2 regions of the Peribacillus sp. NJ11 genome follow, and region 2 is predicted to be linked to the other one. Evidence: riboswitches for the same ligand, from Rfam matches in the RefSeq annotation. Region 2 holds a riboswitch; the other holds the start of a gene.
The links. A riboswitch is a leader RNA that binds a small molecule or an ion and turns the genes downstream of it on or off. The one in region 2 is predicted to bind ZMP and ZTP.
Positions count from the first base shown of each region.

Region 1: it holds a riboswitch for ZMP and ZTP, as region 2 does, so the genes downstream of both, QUF86_RS11210 (phosphoglycerate dehydrogenase) here and QUF86_RS16555 (glutamate/serine transporter AimA) in region 2, are expected to answer to the same signal.

Region 1 covers NZ_JAUCFO010000001.1:2,258,751-2,266,295, reverse strand. The annotation lists gene QUF86_RS11240 (M4 family metallopeptidase) at 1-297, opposite strand, end outside; gene QUF86_RS11235 (PepSY-associated TM helix domain-containing protein) at 683-2,026, shown strand; gene QUF86_RS11230 (FixH family protein) at 2,055-2,525, shown strand; gene QUF86_RS11225 (hypothetical protein) at 2,742-3,224, shown strand; gene QUF86_RS11220 (hypothetical protein) at 3,675-3,836, shown strand; gene QUF86_RS11215 (hypothetical protein) at 3,833-4,000, shown strand; gene QUF86_RS11210 (phosphoglycerate dehydrogenase) at 4,272-5,471, opposite strand; ZMP/ZTP riboswitch at 5,610-5,688, opposite strand; gene QUF86_RS11205 (GNAT family N-acetyltransferase) at 6,097-6,612, shown strand; gene QUF86_RS11200 (VOC family protein) at 6,682-7,098, opposite strand.
Region 2 covers NZ_JAUCFO010000001.1:3,347,913-3,355,457, reverse strand. The annotation lists gene QUF86_RS16570 (fumarylacetoacetate hydrolase family protein) at 1-274, opposite strand, end outside; gene QUF86_RS16565 (alanine/glycine:cation symporter family protein) at 405-1,838, opposite strand; partial or broken gene QUF86_RS16560 (hypothetical protein) at 1,936-2,205, opposite strand; gene QUF86_RS28925 (asparaginase domain-containing protein) at 2,181-2,348, opposite strand; gene QUF86_RS16555 (glutamate/serine transporter AimA) at 3,051-4,643, opposite strand; ZMP/ZTP riboswitch at 4,700-4,778, opposite strand; gene QUF86_RS16550 (hypothetical protein) at 5,392-5,565, opposite strand; gene QUF86_RS16545 (MFS transporter) at 5,918-6,829, shown strand; gene QUF86_RS16540 (carbon-nitrogen family hydrolase) at 6,845-7,545, shown strand, end outside.

The sequences.
Region 1 (7,545 bases), 1.1 Mb from region 2:
CGAGTCTGCACTTGATCGATCTCCTTCTTTCCTAGCCTCATTCTCCCGGAGTTTGGTTCCTCCTTTACAATCATAAACATGGCGGGCAGATTCACCATGACGCCCAGATCCTGCATCAGTTAAAGCAACAACCCCGTCAATATCATATTCTTTCAAAATTCTGCGCCTGCGCATTTGACGGCTTTTCGCTAAACTGATCCGTGCTTCTTCCACTTCATTTTGTGCCAAATTCTCAAGAATATAGTTAGGTACAATGAAACACTGACACTTCAATTTGGAACAATCTCTTTTGTGCATATTTGACACCCCTTCATGATTTTTTACGATCTATTGCAGTTTCAGTGCTGCTTCCCTTCATGCGTTTTTCTTCATGTTCCTTAGCAGTTTATCTCTGATCCGTTCACATTGTGGTCTCGCTGCTCTTCCTATCTTCAAGACATTCTATAGATTACTTTCGCCGCACTTACCCCATTTCCCTCCATTCCTTCCTACTCTACAATCGCAAACTCTTACTCAATATGTTCGCTCCTTTGTTCCAATTGTTCTTCTTATTTGGAATGACCATCTCATCTTTAACAAATTCAAACTTCCTTTTTTTAAATAAATTTCATATTTTTCTCACAATTTTCTTTTATCATCTATATAGGTGAATTTAATAGTTCTACTTGGAGGTCCTGTATAAATGGAAACTAAACAACCAAACGCCGCTCTGTATAGTACTGTATGGAGATGGCATTTTTACGCTGGAATTATTTTTGCACCCTTACTTATCATTCTGGCAGTTACTGGCTCAATCTATTTATTTAAGCCACAGATTGAACAAGCGCTTTATCAAGACTACCAAGAGGTAACACCGCAAGGAGATAAATTACCAGCATCCCAGCAGATTGAGAAAGTGAAGAAGCTATACCAAGATGCAGTGGTGACAAAATATCATCCCGGTGAAAATGCCTCCCGTTCAAGCGAAGTGAGCATTACTTCTAATAATGAGTCTCTTACCATTTTTATAGACCCCTATACAGGTAAATCTATTGGAGAGTTAAATGATGAAGACAGAATTATGGATAAAATCGAGGAAATTCACGGTGAACTAATGGCTGGCACCTTGGGAGATAGAATTGTAGAGTTAGCTGCGTGTTGGGCAGTTATGTTAATTGTCTCTGGTCTTTATTTATGGTATCCCAAAAATAAGCTAAGTCTTTCTGGTGTTCTTTTTCCAAGAATAAATAAAGGGAAAAATACTTTCAGAAGAGATTTACATGCAGTACCTGCATTTTGGATATCAGCAGGAATGTTATTTTTAATTATGACAGGTTTGCCTTGGTCAGGTTTTTGGGGAAGTAATTTTCAATCGTTAGCTACCAATTCCGGATCTGGGTATCCTCCTTCCATATGGACAGGAAGTGCTCCAACATCCTTAATTAAAACAAAAGACATTGCAGATGTTCCTTGGGCAGCAGAAAATTTAGATGTACCTATCTCAGATATTCAAGGTTTTATCCCACTGTCCATTGATGATGTAGTCACGATAGCGAATCGTGAGGGTATGCATCCAAGTTATAGCATTAATATTCCAAAAGAAACGGATGGCGTTTATACATTGTCAGCTTTTCCACCGAAAGCACAAGATGAAGCAACTATTCATATTGACCAATATTCCGGTGCGGTTCTAGCTGATTATCGTTATGATCATTACGGTTTAATAGGAAAAATAGTTGCTTGGGGGATTACCTTGCATAAAGGGACTCAATTTGGTTTGATTAATCAAATAATCAGCCTTCTTATTTGTTTAGGAATTATCCTTGTTGCATTTAGTGGTTTTTATTTATGGTGGAAGCGAAAGCCGAAAAAAGGATTAGGTGCACCAAAAGCTCCTCCTATAAAGAACATGAGATTCTTTCTATTTCTGTTAATAGGTCTAGGAATTTTGTTTCCTTTGGTTGGTTTGTCTCTTATTGTTGTTTGGCTAATTGACTGGTTAATTATTAAACGAATATCTGCAGTTAAGAAGTTTTTGAATGCATAATTCGGAAATGTAAAGGGTGGCTTTTGCCGTGAAAAAAAATATATGTATTTCTTTAATCTTTATTTTCAGCCTATTGTTAAGTGCGTGTTCACTTGAAAAGGATGTCACTAATCTATACAAAGAAGAAACACCACTTGAAGCTGAAATAATTATACCAGCATCCTTTTCAGCTAATACACAGGAGACGATAAAGGCTGTTCTTACTCAAGGTGGTAAAAAGGTTGAAAACGCAGATTATGTTCATTTTCAGATATGGAAACAAGATGGCTCTCTCAAATATAGTATGGAACAAGCTGAGGAAGAGGGAAACGGTACTTATACTTTACGTAAAAACTTTGATAGTGATGGCCTATACTATATAAAAGTACATGCTAGTAACGATGGTTCAATCATTATGCCTCAAAAACAGTTTATCGTAGGAAAACTGTCTGAAAGTGAATTGAAATTCTTGCAAAAAGGGAGCCAAAAACAAGAAGAAAGTCATGAACATCATCATTAATAAATTTATTTGAAATCCGGTTTTCATTTGAAGACCGGATTTTTTATGGATATTTGTTTACCACGGTGGTTCGGAGAGAATGTATTTACAGGCAGGGTATGTAATGCTTCACCTTTATTTATTGGATTATTCTGCTCGTGCCGCATATACTGGATTGTTCCTATAAACAAGGGAGCTTCCTCAGAACATAAACAAACTTTAAGGGAGGGCATAGCATTGGTAACTTCACAGGGAACTGCTTCGGTTAGCTTTCCATTCCCATCTGTATGGGGTATCCACTCTTCAATAGCTGGCAGAACGATTATTTGGGGAACACTTAACATTAACTCCATTACAGATAATAGAGTAAGTGGTACGGCTAATTTTCGTGGTACACCTATTCCGATTAGTGGCTTTTGGAATGAAAGCACCAAACAACTCACATTCGATTCACCTTATGCCACATTCTCTGGCAACTTAACCATTATTGATGATTTCCAGATTAGAGTTCGACATTTTATTTTACGCGGACGTTTTCTTATGAAGCCTCCCTCTTTACAAGCAGGTGAGTCTGGATCATGGATTGCCACTACTGATATAGCTCTGAATGAATTTCCTGTTAGTGGTAATACCTATACCGAGCAATTACCTCCTGTTGGAGCTTTTTTAACATCGAATATCCTTCATCAGTATCAGAATTTTTGGGGAAGAACAATATAGGGTAATCCTTTCTGTGTAGAAAGGGTGTGAATCGTCTCTGTATTTCCTAGGGACGATTCTTTACTATAGCAAATTACCAAAAGCCTTATTGAACTGACAGGTTGGTTGAGAATTTAGGGATTATTTTCTGATACGTCATCTTTTCAAATGTTTCCCATCATGATATTACATTTTGATGTAATCCTGATGCCTACAAAAGAAGGCAAAAAATAAACCCTTTCCCAAACGGAAAAGGCGATGCGCTGAAGTGAACGGAAGCAAGGAGACACACCAGTGACTATCTAACTAAGCAGATTAATATATGAGATAGTGATTTTGGTAGATAACTTTTGAATCCATTAACTCAAAATGAGTACAGATGGAATATTGATTGACAGCATTTTCTCTGTACTTCATACTATTGTAATAACGGAACTGACAGAATATTTGGTAAATTAGGAGGGTAAAACTATGAAACCAACTGTAATGACAATGGATTTACAATTATTAGCAGATGTTCTTAGGGAAAATAATTGTACAAGTTTAATAAAAGCAATTGCAGAAAAGGATTTTCAAGTGGCTCAAATGCTTGATGTATTAATATTTGAGGATAAATGGGAGGATGACATGTGACTAAGCTCAGAATCCTTTTAACCATTCCAATTTTGCTATATGGAATTTTCATATTTGTTGTCATTCAAAACGATAAGAATATTCCACTTTATTTGCATCTTCTATTCGCAATCTACTTGATGTTGTTTGTACATTATGAAGAAGAAACGGAAGTGAAACCATGACAGATTTTTAATCTTGGAGAAGTTCGATCTTAAGCAATTCGTGATGGAAGAAGTTTTGACTTCAACTGACTGTATCGAGCTGCTTGGCATAACCCGTGCCAGGCTGAGTTCGTTGTAATCCCTAGGTTCTCAACACGTGAGTCAGTTTAATATGATATCACCACAATAAGTGGCTTTTTTTGTTCAAAAACATTAACAAAGCCTAAAAAAAGCCCCAACTCCTTAAAGGAATTGAGGCTTTCACTATTTATCATCTATCTTCCGGTACCAATTAGATAATACGAGTTGTGACGATACCTTCGATTTGTTTGATTTTTGCTTCCAAACCAGGAATGATATCGCCGTTTACTTCACCGTCAATGTCGATGATCGTATACGCATATCCCCCACGGCTTCTGTTAACCATGTCAGCGATGTTCAAATTAAAGCCAGATACAGCCAGTGTGATTTGCCCAACCATGTTAGGAACGTTTTCGTGGAAAGTTGCCACACGACGATTTCCTGTATAAGGAATGTCAGTATTCGGGAAATTCACAGAGTTCTTGATGTTCCCTGTTTCTAAAAAGGTCTTCAACTGACGAGCTGCCATGATGGCACAGTTTTCCTCTGATTCTAGTGTAGAGGCACCAAGATGCGGAATTGGAATGACATTATTCATTTTCAACACGTTTTCATTCGGGAAGTCTGTAATGAACCTGCCTACTTTTCCGCTTTCAAGTGCCGCTTCCATATCCGCTTCATTCACTAGCTCGCCGCGTGAGAAGTTCAAGATATGTACACCAGGCTTCATGATGCCAAATGTTTCTTGGTTAAACATTCCTTTAGTGTCATCAGTTAATGGAACGTGTACTGTAATGTAATCAGATTCTGCAAACAATTGTTCAATTGTCATGGCGCGTTGTACATTGCGGGACAAGTTCCAAGCTGTATCAACAGAGATGAACGGGTCAAACCCAATGACATCCATGTCCAAATCCAGGGCATCATTCGCTACAAGTGCACCGATCGCTCCTAAACCGATTACGCCAAGAGTTTTTCCCTTGATTTCTTTACCAACGAATTGTTTCTTTCCTGCTTCTACAAGCTTTGGAATTTGTTCTCCTTCGCCTTCCAGCGTCTTTGTCCAGGCCACACCGGCAAACAGGTTACGAGATGAAGCCATTAATGACGTTAGCACCATTTCTTTTACAGCGTTTGCGTTAGCTCCAGGTGTATTGAAAACAACGATTCCTTGCTCTGTGCATTTGTCGACCGGAATATTATTGACTCCTGCACCTGCCCTTGCGATTGCTTTTAACTGATCGCCGAATTCCATAGTATGCATGTTAAAGCTGCGAAGTACGATTGCATCAGGGTTTTCACTGTCATTGTCGACTTTAAAATCGCCTTTGTTGAATACATTTAACCCGCTTTCGGCAATATTATTTAACGCTTTGATCGTTTTGACTTTTTCTAAAAGTACTGTGCTCATTTTGTTTGCTCCTTTTTGGTTATGATAGTTTTGAAGTTTCAAAATAATGACAAAATTTTGAAACCATGAAAATCTGCATTCTCTAAACCTTTACTATCCTCTGTAAATACACAGAAAGAGGCAAGGGATAAAATCCCTTACCTCTGCCCAGGCGAACGGCTACGACACTATGTGTTCCCTCACGGTTATCCGTGTTTCGCCAGTTGCACATAGTCTTTTCATTTATTTTATTTTATCAAATTATTCAGCAATCTTCAATATCATTTTAAAGATTTATCTCTTTTTTTGCAGAAGTCACAACTCACCAGAAATATATCGACGAATTCTATCGTTTTATCTCCCGAAATTAGGAATATATCGACGAATTCTATCGTTTTATCTCCGAAATTAGATATATCGACGAATTCTATCGTTTTATCTCCGAAATTAGGAATATATCGACGAATTCTATCGTTTTATCTCCGAAATTAGGAATATATCGACGAAATTAATCGTTGGAAAAAGGCACTGTCGAAAGTGGCTGTTGATATTCTTGGACTATCTCGGACAGCTTTGTTGTAAAATGGATAATATTAGTAAAATATAGAAAGTATAGCAAACTAAAAGATAATTAGGGGGAATTAATATGTTAGTAAGAGAGGCAACGCTTGCTGATGCTGAAGGTATTGCAATAGTCCATGTGGATTGCTGGAGAACCACTTATGAAAATATAATGCCAAGTGATTTTCTAGATAATCTGTCTTATGAGAAAAGGAAAGATTTATGGATAAAGAATATATCCAGTGAAGGGAATCATATTTATGTAGCAGAGAATAACGAGGGAAAAATAGTAGGATTTATAAGTGGAGGGAAAAGGGAAACGAATAAGGCTGAGGATTCGGGTGATTTAACTGCAATTTATATCCTCGAAAATTTTCAAAGAATGGGAATAGGAAAGAAACTTATCAAAGAGTTATTTTTTAAATTTGAAGAACTTGGATTCAAGACCATTCTCGTTGAGGTGCTTGAAGATAATAAATCTCGATACTTCTATGAGGCATTTGGTGCTGAATTGCTTAAAACCGAAAAAATCAAAATCGCTGGCGCTGAAATAAATCTATTGGTTTATGAATGGAAGGATATTAGCCCGGTATTGTTATGAATAAACCTACGGCACCGAACTTCAAAAAAAGACACAATCCTAAGTGAAGGATTGTGTCTTTCATTTGATTTAATTTTGATTAAATCCGCTTTCGTCCATGTAAAACACTTCCCAAGAATGACCGTCGATATCCTTAAAGCTCCAACCGTACATGAAACCATGATCAATTGCTTCATTAAAAGGCTTTCCGCCGGCATCCAGTGCCCTATTCACGACCTCATCCACTTCTTCCTTACTTTTAACCGATAGGGCCACGATGGCTTCCGTAGTTGTTGCTGGATCCGGGATATCCTTCTTGGTAAACGTTTTAAAGTAATCTTCCACCAATAACATGACATATATAGACTCACTGATAACCATGCACGTTGCATTTTCATTGGTCATTTGCTCGTTAAATTCAAAGCCGACCTTTGTGAAAAATTCCATTGAGGCATCCAAATCTTTAACAGGCAAGTTTACAAAGATCTTTTCTGCTTGAACTCCCATCAAATTCACCCTCGCTTGATTTATTTTATGTTCATTCACCTACTATTCGCTGCACTTTTCGATTTTCCTGCTTGCAGCAGTCATTGCATTCAAATTGAACAGATACAACCTTAGCCACTGGGAACATCCATAATTCACCTACTTAAAAGTGAATTTCAAATATTAAACAGGATAATTCAATTTTAAAACAACCTGAGAGTTTACCTTATGAAATTTTCAAGGAGTATTTGCCTCTTCCCTTGTTGCTTCAACATTGGATGGTGGTAGCATTTGCGCATAAAAATTAGCAGACTGCCGCCCTTTTGCATTCGTATACCAGATGTTCAATTTGGGTTTCATAACTAAAACACATCTTTTCTTTTTTGAAATAATAACTTTATAATTCCATGTTTTACTAAAATTAAATAATTATTTCAAGGAGGTAAGCTTATGAAAAATAGTATTAAA
Region 2 (7,545 bases):
ATGGTTCTACAAGGTTTGCCTCTCCGCCCGTTTCCTTCGCATGACCTGCATATGTCCAGCCGAAATTAACCACTTTAGAAGGTTTTACAGGTTCCAAAATTTTCACGTCACTATATTTCAGCTCTACCCCGTCATACTTTATTTCCTTGTTGACAAGTTCAGCAAAACTGCTAGACAGTTGTAATATTATCTCATCCTCAACAATACCGTAATGTATTTTGCCCTGTTGATTCTGATAGCGAACTATTTTTTGTGTTTTTTGTAGTACATGCATGATGAATAAACTCCTTTGATGAGTAAGATATACTTACCTCAGATAATATAAATTTCGGCTCTTCTCATAATCGCAAACAAGCCCCCTGTAGGTGATAATGCCAAACCCTTATGTCTAAAAATCTTTTTTATTACATGGTGTTTTCCTTTTTTAAAGTGGTAGCATCTTGAGAGTGCTCCCAACAATCAAGATTTTCAAGACCTTTAATGCTGTCTTTATAAAAAACTGGATCTTGACCGGCTTTTTTCTGTTTCATATAATCACTTAATGCTGCAAAAGCTACTTTTGATAATAAGAGAACGGCAATTAAGTTTATAATAACCATCAAGCCCATAAATAAATCTGCTAAATCCCATACAAGCTCGACCTTTGCAATCGAACCGAATACAATCATGGCGAACGCGCCTATTCGATATAGAATCAACAACACTTTACTTTTGTGTAAAAATCGAATATTTGTTTCCCCATAATAATAGTTACCAATTAACGAACCGAATGCAAATAGGAAAACAAAGATAGCAAGACAACCTGATGCCCAGGAACCGATGTGTTCACTTAATGATGTTTGTGTAAGTGCAATGCCAGTTAGCCCTGGTTGTTTATAAGCATCAGAAAGTAAAATAATAAATGCTGTGCTTGTACAGATGATCAGTGTATCCGTTAATACGCCAAATGCTTGAATAAGTCCTTGTTTCACCGGATGACTTGTTTTTGCCGTTGCGGCAACGTTTGGCGCACTCCCCATACCAGCTTCATTCGAGAATAAACCACGTTTAACTCCATTCATGAACGCAGCGCCTAGTGAACCGCCTGCTATTTGTTCAAAGCCAAACGCGTTATTAATAATAAGAGAAAGAATTTCCGGCATTTTGGTTATGTTCATTGCTACGACAAATAATGCCATTCCAAGGTATAACACACCTAGAATCATAACCTTGTATTCAGCAATTTTTGCAATACGATTCACACCGCCAAAGATAATCACAGCGAAAGCACATGTCATGAGAATCCCTACAGTTAAACGATCTGAACCAAATGAGTTCTCAAAAGCAATTGTAACGGTATTTGATTGTACAGAATTGAATACAAGACCGAAAGAAAGCGTAATTAAAATGGAGAATAATACTCCCATCCAACGTTTGTTCAATCCTTTTTCCATATAATAGGATGGACCGCCTCGGAAACCAGTTTTATCTTTTACTTTATATACTTGCGCTAACGTACTTTCAATAAAGCTGGTTGCTGAGCTAATAATAGCAATTATCCACATCCAGAATATCGCTCCAGGACCGCCTAATGCAATCGCAATCGCAATTCCAGTGATATTACCTGTTCCAACGCGAGCGGCCATACCAATACAGAAAGCTTGAAATGGGGAAACGCTGTCTTTAGAACTAGTTCTCCCTTCCATTAAAACACGGACCATTTCCCTTAACATTCGAACCTGTACAAATTTCAATTTAAATGTGAAATAAATCCCACAAGAAACAAGCATAATAACTAATAATTTTGACCAAAGGAATTCATTTGATACGCCAACTACATCATGTAATAATTGTTGCATTCTATCACCTCTTATAAGAAATTTACTAGCTTAGAAGATACCTAGTTTTTTCACTGTAAAAAGATCAACTTCATCAACTGATGAATTCTGTCCAAAGTCAGGAGTTATATAGCCCCCAAATTTGAGTTAATCGCCTTGATAGCAGTATCTCAAAAAAATATGTAATATCTGCTGCAATCGATGCTTCCATCATTTCTTTTACCTTTTTAGGATCTGTTGTTTTTCCTAGCACCCACATCAATTTCGGCACGATTGCTTCTGTGTTCATATTTTTAGAACGTACTACACGATTATGGTCAACTTTCCGACCGACTTCATATATACCCATGTCTTCTCCTTCTTCTAGACATTGAGTCGTAATGACAACTCTTTCGTATCAATACGGCAACGTACATTTAATTCATGTATGTAACTTAATAGATCATCGGCATGCAGTTCAGGTACAAGTCCGTTTTCTCCTTCAAGTGAGGCTACTGTTCCACCAGTCGTAAACAACATTAATTTTTTCAATGATAATGGCTCCTCTATCTCTTTTTTACAATAAGTTTTTTAAAAGAAAGTATTCAATTCGCGTATGTTTATTCGATTCGCGTACTTTCCATGTAATTATAGTAACATAAATATAATAATTCAAGATAAAAATATTCAATTCTCGTACACCTCATCCACTTTTTGAATCCACAGAATGGTGTTTGCTTCCTGAATCTGAGCTGAGTTATTACAATGATAAATATCAAAAAGATAATTATTTCATTAAGATACTTAATTGCAGCTTAGATGTTTAAGCCTAAAAACCATATACATCAACGTGTTTATATGTTCATATTTAGCCAGAAGCGTTTTCAGCTCCAGTTTTGCCATTTCGGAGCCTTGTCGAAGTCCGATGTACTTACTGGCTGCGGACCAAAAATTTATGGAAGATTTACCAGAGGATGTTGATCCATGTGGTGAGTTTGGTGAATATCACTCATTCGTATATAACGGAGTCATTTTCTCTCATCCGATACGACTAGACTTGGGAGATGAAATGTTTGTACTTCCTGCCAATCCATTATCCAGAGAGGTTGGTTATAAACGTGTGGTAAAAGTTTAAATTTTTCATTAATATTGTCAGGTGTTCCAATTTGCGAACACTTTTTAATAAATAAAAAAACATGGTCATAAAGTAACCATGTTTTCTTTTTACTCATATAGCTGTGTCTACACTAAGAGTTATTTATTAATAAATTCTTTGTTGATTTTTTCAGCCTCAGCCAAGTATTCTGTTTTAATCCCGCTCTTAACTCCCCACCAATAGAAGCAGAGTGCCAGACATGCGATGACCACCATATCCCAGCCAAATGTAAGAATATTTTTTCCGCCGAACTTCTCACTTCCAATATAAGAAATCAAAATCATACAACCTAAGTAAAGAAGCATCCAAACACCTGATAAAAATTGTTTTTTGAATCCATTCCATTTATTTTTAGCTTGATAATAAAAGTAAATAGGTAGTCCAATGGCAATGATGAAAACGACTTCTCCTGTTAATGGCCAACGCGCCCAGTATAAAGTCAGCGATGCAAAAACAAATCCACAAGGAGCAATAATAGAAGCGCCTTTTAAGTGAAATGGACGATTAAAATGAGAAGCTGTACGTCTTAATGTTGTCAATGCAACTGGCCCCATGATGTACGAAATAAGTGTAGCAACTGAAATCACTTCAGCAAGTACGCCCCATCCGCGGAATAAAAATAAAAAGATAAAACATACGCCTAAGTTTAATAACATCGCTGGACGAGGAACACCATATAGTGGATGTAATGTACCAAAGATATTCGGTAAGTACCCATTTTTCTGCATTCCATAAAGCATTCGCGAAGTTGTAGCTGTATAAGTGGCACCTGTACCAGATGGTGATACAAACGCATCTACATACAATACAATCGCTAACCAGTTAAGGCTAAGAGCAATTGCCAAATCTGCAAAAGGTGAATTAAAATTCAGTTGACTCCATCCGTTCACAATCATAGACGGATCGACAGCACCGATAAAAACAACTTGTAAAATAACGTATATAAAACCTGCAATTAAAATAGACCCAATAACAGCAATTGGTATAGACTTATTCGGCGACTTCGCTTCTCCTGCCATATTAACGGGACTTTGAAATCCGTTAAACGCAAACACGATACCAGAAGTAGCTACTGCTGTTAAAACGCTTGCCCAACCATATGGTGCGATTCCTTGAGAACTTGTAAAGTTTTCACCATGAAATCCAGCAAAAAATAACGATCCTGCCATTACACCTGGAACAATTAATTTAAAAATAGTAATAAATGAATTTGCCTTAGCAAAAAGGTTAACTGTCCAATAGTTGACGAAGAAATAGAACAATAATAGTAAAGAAGCTATGAATAATCCTTTGGTCGTTAAGATATTGTTATCAACTAAGGAATGAGACCATCTGGCCCATTCCCAAGGCCACGTACTCATATATTGTACCGAAGCAATGGCCTCAACGGTAATAGTCGAAGCGATCGAAATCCAGTTCGCCCACGCAGCTAAAAATCCAATAAAAGAACCATGCGAATATTGAGGATACTTAACCATTCCTCCAGCTTCAGGAAACATTGCCCCAAGCTCTGCGTAAGATAATGCAATAGATAAAATTACAACCATACCGATAATCCAAGAAAAAATAGCTGCTGGCCCAGCAATCTGGGCGGCTTTCCACGCTCCGAACAACCAACCTGAGCCGATAATAGAACCAATACCTGTCATAGTTAAAGCAAAAGTCCCCATCTTTCTATGCATATTACTCATCTCTACCTACACCTCTTCCTAGGAAAATAAAAAACACTTGATCTATTTATAGATCAAGTGTTTGCCCAGGCGCGCGGCTTATACTCTATATGCTCCCCCATGGTTCTCCATGTTGCGCCAGTTACATATAGGAAAATAGTTTTTTTATAGTATATAGGATTATTTTAAATTTCACAACACTTGAAAAATATTTATATTTTATATATATTCTTATTTATTTTTCGTAATTCCCTATCAATATTCATTTTAATTTGAAAAAATTAGGTAAATTAAAGTCCAAAAAACAAACATTCGATTTCCGGAACACACGCTACATCAATAAAATCATCTCTCTTTAACATTATACTTAAAAATCTTTAAGAGCTTATATTCGCAAAATAAACCGTTCATATTTTACAAATTATATCCAACAACATTTACATAAACTGTTCTTTTCTTCCTCAAAAAAAAGCCATGCACATGAAACACACTCGGCATAGCTAGAGTGATGAACGTAGATTGGATTTCCAAATATACTAATAGAAGCAAGTGCTATGTAAAATGTGCCTTCCTGGCTTTTCATTGATTAGGTTAATCTGAATAAATTAAATTTTGGATATTATTAATAAAAAGCTAAAGGAATTACCCAGTACCCCTAGTCCTCCATGTAGTGCCAAAGCTTCGCTTGTTATACAACCAGCCTCAAACATGATTCTACAAGTAAGGGATCGGAGAATGTTCAAACATACCCTCCTGAAAGACGTCTACTTTATCCCCACCCCTTAAAAAATACCTCAAATGCATTAGTTTGGAGGACACATCTGTATTTTTTGATTAAAAAGTCCAGTGCATCTTCATCACCATTTTGGATTTTCCCAACCAACATTACATCTTCCATATGAGTATAGCTTTCCACTCGTTTCTTCTCGACGATTACACTCATTTATTTTCCCCACTCACTAAGTTGAGCACCGACATAAACGTTGCATTACCACTTCAATGTGTTAAAGTGAATACAATATAATAATATCTCAGAAATGGAGATAAGATATTCGTAAATAACGACATTTTTCTACAAATTATGATTATAAATTTTGGTATGCTTGCATCATTAATCTCTTTAGGTTAGGCGTTAGTTCAAATTCCGGCAAGACTTATGGCAGAAAAATTTGGTCCTAGAAAAATGATCGCTTTTTCTCTAGTATGGTGGTCAGTATTTACGGGTTTGACGGGTTTAGTTAAATCTCACGGTCTATTGTATCGGTCTGATTCTTACTTGGATAGGTGAAGGACCGATGTTTCCAGCTAATGACGTATTTAATACAAACTGGTTTAGAAGTGATGAAAAAGCCAGAGCATCCAGTGCATTATTGGCAGGTTCATATTTTGGACCAGTTATCGCCCCTATCGTCACGGTTTATATCTATCAATATTTTGGTTGGCAAGCTGTATTTTATATTTTTGGATTAATAGGAATAATCATTGCAGGTGTATGGTATGTTATAGCCCGAGACTATCCTGAAATTCATAAACTTGTGAATGAACAAGAAAAAGAATATATTCTAGAAGACAGAGAAATTGTTGATAATGCTAAAGTTAGAGCCCCTTGGAGTACTTTTCTGAAAAGCTATCGATTTTGGGCGTTAGGATTGCAATATTTCGTTGTTTTGTATATTATCACTTTCTTTTTAGTTTGGTTACCTACATATCTACTGGAAGATCGAGGATTCTCATTAAGTAAAATGGGACTTGCTGCAAGCCTACCTTGGTTAGCAATACTGATAACAGTAATGACTGGTGGTATTCTTTCCGACTACTTAGTACGTAAAGGTTTTTCAAAGCAAATATCAAGATCCTCTTTAGCTATATCAGGTTTAATAGTATTTATTATTTCAATGTACCTTGCCGTTATGACATTATCTCCTTATATGAATGTTTTATGGTTATCATTATGCTTGGGTTCACTAGGATTTACAGTAGTGTGTTCTTGGGCTTCCGCTACAGACTTAGGGAGAAACTTTTCAGGTTCCGTTTCAGGTTGGATGAACTTGTGGGGAAATCTAGGAGCTTTTGTATCACCGTTATTATGTGGTTGGTTAGCAGAAAACTTTGGTTGGAATATCACATTAGGAGTAACTGTAATCCCTGTGTTTATTGCAGCTATATTATGGTTGTTTGTGAAACCAGATACATCATTACTAAACTAAATACTATTAAGAGGAGTGACCGATTTGAATTATTTAGTATTTCAAATGGATTTAGTGGTTGGAAATCCTGTAGAGAATAGGAAAATCATTGAACGCTGGTTAGAAGCTAACTATAGTGATGATGTAGATGTTGTTGTACTTCCTGAAATGTGGTCTACGGGCTATGCGTTGGAGGAATTGAAAGAAATCTGCAAAGTGGATGGAAAGCAATCCATTGAATTTTTACAATCACTGGCTAAGAAGTTTAATGTAAACTTGGTGGGTGGCTCGATTGCCGTATTAGAAGGTAAAGATATCTTTAATCGTGCGATTATAGTAAATCGAATGGGTGTGATTGTTCACACATATGACAAGATGCACCTTGTTCCGATGTTAGATGAACCTAAGTTTTTAACGGGCGGCCATAATCAAGTTGAAATATTTGAACTTGAAGGTGTGAAGATGGGGGTTATTATTTGTTACGATTTACGATTCCCAGAAATTATTCGTGACTTAGCATTACAAGGTATTCAAGTGTTACATATCGTCGCAGAATGGCCACTTGCAAGGGAAACACATTGGAATACGTTACTTCGTGCGCGCGCAATTGAGAACCAAATGTATGTTGTTGCATCAAATGTGGCGGGGACAAAGCTAGGGGTGGAATTTGCAGGTTGCTCACAAATTGTAGATCCATGGGGAGACATTGTTCAAAAATTGGATCAAGAAGTTGGTGA